One region of the Pseudoalteromonas sp. APC 3694 genome, then DNA from elsewhere that is predicted to be linked to it. Evidence: predicted binding sites of a transcription regulator. Region 1 holds the regulator's gene; the other holds the start of a gene.
The links. Region 1 encodes FliA, which starts transcription of late flagellar genes. Its sites were predicted from a motif close to CTAAAGNTNNNNNNNNNNNNGCCGATA; they were not measured.
Positions count from the first base shown of each region.

Region 2: a site for FliA is predicted at 1,928-1,954, ahead of QMA00_RS15735 (DUF5610 domain-containing protein). Genes of this name have one in related genera too.

Region 1 is NZ_JASDDE010000001.1:50,499-53,925, forward strand. Features, by position in the region: gene QMA00_RS00270 (chemotaxis protein CheA) at 1-502, opposite strand, end outside; gene QMA00_RS00275 (protein phosphatase CheZ) at 517-1,284, opposite strand; gene cheY (chemotaxis response regulator CheY) at 1,301-1,684, opposite strand; gene QMA00_RS00285 (RNA polymerase sigma factor FliA) at 1,725-2,435, opposite strand; gene QMA00_RS00290 (MinD/ParA family protein) at 2,462-3,322, opposite strand; gene flhF (flagellar biosynthesis protein FlhF) at 3,315-3,427, opposite strand, start outside.
Region 2 is NZ_JASDDE010000057.1:21,327-24,753, forward strand. Features, by position in the region: gene QMA00_RS15725 (thiol:disulfide interchange protein DsbA/DsbL) at 7-645, shown strand; gene trmA (tRNA (uridine(54)-C5)-methyltransferase TrmA) at 722-1,819, opposite strand; gene QMA00_RS15735 (DUF5610 domain-containing protein) at 1,984-3,108, shown strand; gene murI (glutamate racemase) at 3,175-3,427, shown strand, end outside.

The DNA.
Region 1 (3,427 bases):
CTTCTTTAGCATCGTTGCTCGGTTGCTCTGCAACTGGTTCAGGCTCTACCGATGGAGTTTCCACAGAAGCTATATCTTCAACCACAGAATCGCCGGCAAGCTCTTCTGCTGTCGGTGGCTGCCCAAGTTTGTGAAGTACAGCAAGTAATTCTGGATCCGCAGGCTCTGGCTGGTCACGATTTTTAATCGTGGCAAACATTTCATTAATGGTGTCCAGTGCTTGTAAAATCACATCCATTAATTCAGAGTTAACTGTTCTTACACCTTGGCGCAGTAAATCAAACACATTTTCAGCACCATGACATGCATCAACAAGCTCTGTCATAGCCAAAAAGCCAGCGCCACCCTTTACAGTGTGGAAACCGCGAAATATTGCGTTTAGTAGCTCAGTATCATCTGGGTTGTTTTCCAGTTCTACTAACTGTTCAGATAAAAGCTCAAGGATTTCTCCGGCCTCTACTAAAAAGTCTTGTAAAATATCTTCATCGACTTCAAAGCTCATGCAGTACTCCCCTATTAGAAGCCCAAACTTGATAATAGATCATCAACTTCATCTTGATCAGATACAACATCATTACGCGATTCTTTATCAATAATAGGCCCTTCGGGACCTGCTAGTGTTTGTGCAACAATGGGATCTTCTATTTTTTCTGGTTGTTCAGTTGGTTCAACCTCACCACCTTGCGCTGCAAATGCAGTTAAAAGGTGAATTAAACTTTCTTCAACTTCACGGACAAGTTCAATAACACGGCGAATAACCTGACCGGTTAAATCTTGATAGTCTTGAGCCATCAGCACATTAGTCATCAGCATTTGTAACTCATCGGTTTTGTGATGAGAACTGCTCATAAACTTATCAATACTATGGCAAAGTGATTTAAACTCACCAAGCTCTATTTCGCGGTTCATTAAACGATCCCACGTTGGCTTGATATCAGCTATTTCGTCAGCGATTTCTTGTGCTAATGGTAAGCTTGCTTCAACCGCATCCATTGTCTTATTGGCTGCGTTTTCTGTCATTTCCATGACATAGTTAAGGCGTTTTTTTGCGTCAGGGATGGCATCAGTGGTAATGTCTGTTAAACGCGTGTCTAACTCGAAACTTTTTAAAGCTTCGTGCAGTTGACGCGTCAACTTTCCCACCTCAGCAAATAAATGTGATTGCTCTTGTGAAGCTGTTTCTAAAATTAACTGATTCGCTTTATCTTGCTCACCATTTTCTAAAAAAACAACTAACTGGCGAGCTTGTTCTAAAGTAATCTGAGGCGCAGCAGGTGCTGACATAAGCCTCTCCCTCTCATTAACCTAAACGTTCGAACACTTTTTCTAATTTAGTTTTCAATGTACTTGCAGTAAATGGTTTAACAATATAACCATTAACACCTGCTTGGGCCGCAGCAATTATTTGTTCTTTTTTAGCTTCTGCTGTAACCATTAAAACAGGAATATGCTTTAATTTTTCATCAGCTCGAATTGCCCTTAAAAGATCAATACCTTGCATGCCTGGCATATTCCAATCTGTTACAACAAAATCAAACGCTTGATTTTGCAACATAGGCAAAGCAGTTGACCCGTCATCTGCTTCTTGAACATTGGTAAAACCTAAATCGCGCAACAGATTTTTAATAATACGTCTCATTGTTGAGAAATCATCAACAACAAGAATTTTAATGTTTTTATCCAAAACATCCTCCAGTGAGGCCTGAACCTTTATTTACTTACTTCTAGTTTATCCAGTCATTGATTTTTGCTTTAAGCTTAATCATCGCCTGACCATGTATCTGACTTACACGCGATTCACTTACATCGAGTATATGTCCAATTTCTTTTAAATTCATCTCATCGTTATAGTACAAAGAAAGCACCATTGCATCTTTCTCCGGTAACGACTTTATTGCACTGAGTAAAGACTCATTAAACCGTTCATTTTTAACATTATTGAACGGTTTGTCTAGTGCTAAATCTTGGCCATGGGGTGTAATCACATCGTCATCTATACCAAGGTCTTCAATGCCTAACACTTTGCTTACATTTACATCGTTTAAAATATGATGGTACTCATTTAGCGAAATTTCAAGTTTTTCAGCAACTTCACTATCTTTAGGTTCACGGTTTAAACTGTTCTCAAGCGCAACAATAGTCTCTGCAACCAAACGGCTTTTTCTGTGAACTGAACGTGGAACCCAATCGCCTCGGCGCATTTCGTCTATCATCGCACCACGAATACGAATACCGGCGAAGGTTTCAAAACTTGCACCTTTGCTTGGATCAAAGTTTTTTGAAGCTTCAATTAAACCAATCATACCCGATTGAATTAAATCATCTAGCTGCACACTGGCCGGTAAACGAGCAATTAAATGGCACGCCACTTTTTTGACTAATGAGGCATGCTTTTCAACAATCATATTTAAATTCTGTGTTGACTGATATCCCATAACTCTATTCACCGGTATTGTCATTGTTAGTTACTAACTAGTTTCTCAATGAAAAACTCTAAATGACCCGAGGCTTGGCTAGGTGTTGGCCACTTAGCAATTTTTGTAGCCAGTGTTTTAAAAGCAATTGCAGCAGGCGACCCAGGAAAAATCTCAACAATTACTTTTTGGCGGCGCGTTGATTTGCGCATATTTTCATCATATGGAACCGTTGCAACCAACTCCATTGATATATCTAAAAATCGGTCGGTAACCTTTGAAAGTTTTGCAAACAATTCCTGCCCTTCGCGTAAACTGCGCACCATATTGGCAACAATTTTAAATTTATAAACGCCGTGCTCACGGCTAAGTACTTTAATTAAAGCATAGGCATCGGTAATTGATGTAGGCTCATCACATACCACCACAAGCACATCTTGCGCTGCGCGAGAAAAACTCAGCACCATATCGGAAATACCCGCAGCGGTATCAACAATTAAAATATCAAAGTCGGTGTTAAGTTCACTAAATGCACGAATAAGTCCAGCGTGCTCTGAGGGTGATAACTCAACCATACTTTGCGAACCCGATGTTGCAGGCACTATTTTTATGCCTGCGGGACCTTCGACTAAAATATCATCAAGTTCACATTCGCCCGATAAAACATGAGATAAATTACGCTCAACGCGCAGTCCAAGCATCACATCACAATTCGCTAATCCTAAATCAGCATCTAGTACAAGCACACGTTTGCCTTGTTGGCCTAACGCGATTGCTGTATTAAGGGATACGTTCGTTTTACCCACTCCACCTTTGCCGCCGGTGACAGCGATAACTTTTACGCCGTTATTATTATTCTTGCTCATTTTGCGAAGGCCGCTTGCTTGATCTAAAACTGTGTTAATCATACATCTCTACTGTGCTCGACGCCACTGATTGGTGTCGTGATTGTTGTGCTTTTATTCTTTTTAAATACAATTGCTCAGCTTTTTTTACTAGTTTTTCGGCATTTG
Region 2 (3,427 bases), on a different contig from region 1:
ACAATAATGATCAAATTAGTTAAAGCAGGGTTACTTGCTGTATTACTCCCTTTAGCTGCAACCAGTTTTGCTGCCACTTACGAAGAGGGCGTGCATTATGATGTCGTCTCTGATCGTGCAACCAGAAAACCAGAAGTAAAAGAGTTTTTCTCTTTTTACTGTCCTGCATGTAATAACATGGAACCACTGCTGGCCGAGATCAAACCTAAGCTAGATAAAAACGTAAAGTTTAAGAAAAGCCATGTAGATTTTGTGGGTGTACGTGACCCAGAACATCAAACCATGATCAGCCAAGCATTAGCTACAGCTGAAGTACTACCTCAAAAAGATAAAATTATTTCAGCGATGTTTGATCATATCCATGCAAAGCGCGCTCGTTTTAATGAGCTTGCAGATGTAAAAGATGTATTTTTAGCTCAAGGCGTAGATGGCGACAAGTTTGATAAATTATTTGAAAGCTTCTCGGTACGTACACTTAGCTCTAAAATGAAACGTGACCAAGATTACTTTAAAGGCAAAGGGGCACTTCGTGGCGTTCCTACGTTTATCGTTAATGGTAAATACAAGCTTAACTTAGGTGGTGAGTCAGGCATTTCATCGCCAGAAGATGTAAGCGCACTCATTAATTACTTAGCAAATAAATAAGTAGTTTGGTTAAATAAAAAAAGCTCCTTAAGGAGCTTTTTTTATTCTTACAACGTGCGCTGTTTAATGCTTTTTTTTATTTACGTTGTAAAAACACACCAGATTCAATGTGGTGTGTATAAGGGAACTGATCAAATATTGCAAAGCGCTTAACCTCGTGGGTTTGCGTTAAGTGTTCAAGGTCACGCTCTAATGTGTCTGGGTTACATGAGATATAAATAATATTTTCATAATTAGCCACTAAGTCACACGTAAGCGTGTCCATGCCTGCTCTAGGCGGGTCGACTAAGATGGTTTGGCAGTTGTAACTACTCAAGTCAATGCCATCTAAGCGAGAGAAAGTACGCTCGCCTTTCATTGCCTGAGTAAACTCTTCGCTCGACATGCGAATAATATCTAAGTTAGTTACTTGGTTTTGAGCAATATTATATTGCGCTGAATGCACCGACGATTTTGATATTTCCGTCGCCAGCACTTTATTAAATGAACCAGCAAGTGCAATAGAAAAGTTTCCATTACCACAATACAGCTCTAGTAAATCATTGTTTAGTGGTTTACATAACTCTTGTGCCCACTCTAACATTTTAATATTCACCTTCGCATTAGGCTGAGTAAAGCTATTTTCTACCTGTTGATAGATTAGCTCTTGGCCATTCACCATTAAGCGCTCAGTAACAAAGTCATCGCCCAATTTTTCTTTTTGCTTACGTGCACGGCCAATAAAGTCAATTTTGTACTGGCTACTTAGCTTTTCCTTTAAGGCATTGATCTCAGTTAACCAGTGTTCATCAAGTGGCTTGTGATATAGCAAGCTCACTAAAATTTCACCACTGAGGGTTGATAAATAATCTATTTGAAATAATTTACGACGTAGTACTTCGCAGCCTTTTAAATTTTCAATCATTACCTGCATAATTTCACCTACTAAAGGAGCTGCAGGGTCAAAGGTATCAACACGTATTTTATCTTTTGTTTGTTGATCAAACATAATATGAAACAGATCGTCACCATCGTGCCATACTCTAAATTCTGCACGTTGGCGGTAGTTAATGGGCTCAGAGCTAAATACTTCTAACTGTTTTACACCAAAACGTTGAAATTGCTCTGTAATACGCTGCTCTTTTTCATTTAATTGTGCATCGTACTGCGTGGTATCTATATTTATAACTGCCATTAACGGTATAACCTTATCGTTGAGATCTGTTTATCGGCGCTATTGTAGGGAGCGAAGCGTATTTGTCTAGTTTTGATCAAATATAGTGAGCTTTTTTTGAGCATTTTACTACAGTATAGGCTTACTTGGCCGATATAAGAGTAAGTCTAAATAGGAGTCTTCTCATGAAAATAGGTAACTTTAGTTTTGTTCCAAACAGTAATGCTAATAAATACAATACTAAACAAGCAATGCCACAGCCTAAAATAGACTCGCCACCAACTAGTTATCAGCAACGAGGAAAAGAACTGGCTGCTGCCGTATTAGGTGACAAAATGGCAAAAGAACTAGGTTTGCCGGTCGCTGAAACCAAAAAAGACAAACCACTGTTTGATTTTAATGAAGTCGTTAAAAATGTTTTAGACTTTGTAACAAGCTCGGTAAATAAAGCCAAAGCCAATGGTGCTAATGATGAGAAACTACAAGATATGCTAAATCAGGCACGTAAAGGAGTGCAGACGGGTGTTGATGAGGCTGTGGATGAATTAAAAGGCATGGGCGTATTTAATCAAGAACTTGAAGAGAGTATTGATAAATCTAAAGAGGGTATCTTTAGTGGCCTCGATAAATTTGAGCAGAACTTATTTAACCCACAACCTGCAAGCGTAACTGTAAGTCAGGCGCAATATGTAAGTTTAAGCAATAGTGCTGATTATACATTTACCACAGCAGAAGGTGATGAGGTGAGTATTAGCTTTGCAGATGCTTACCAATCGCAATCATCTAGTCGCTATCAAAAAACAGATGATTCACAATCATTTAGTACGCAATTTTCTGAATCCCGTGAGCTCTCTTTCTCAATGTCAGTAAACGGTGAGCTTAATGAAGACGAGCAGCAAGCCATAAATGATTTAATGGCAGAGTTACAAGATGTCAGTAAAACCTTTTTCAGTGGCGATTTAGACAAAGCATTTGAACAAGCCCAAGAACTCAGTTTAGGGAATGAACAGCTGGTGGCATTCTCAATGGACTTACGTCAAAGCAAAACCGTTGCTGCCATTAAAGAGTATGAACAAATTAAGCCAACATCAGAAAAAGCCATTGCCGAAACTGTTGCCCCTTTTAATGATGATCTAAAATCGGCTTACTCTAAAGCGCAAACCCTAGGATTAGAAAGTCAGCTATCAGGTATCATTCAATGGCTAAATCAAGATCAACAAGAAATAGATAAACTGGTTGATTACACTAACACCATGTTTGAAAACTTAGATAAACTAAACGCCGCTACTGCGATGCTAGGCACTGAGTAAAACTACTTTCTTTTATAAAAGCCACATGGCAAACTGCCGTTCTTAGTAAAGAGTAGGAATGGTAGTTTGTCAGCGCACATCATGGTATTTGATTCAGGTATAGGTGGAACCACCGTGCTTGAGCATATTCAGCAAAGCATTCCTCATGCTCAATACAGCTACTTTATGGATAACGTATTATTGCCATATGGTGCGCAATCGCAACAAACCATCATTAATCGCCTATGCGGATTGATCCAATTTATTAAAGATGAGTCACTTAATGTCGACTTAATTGTTATAGCCTGTAATACCGCTTCAACATCAGCGTTAAGTTCGG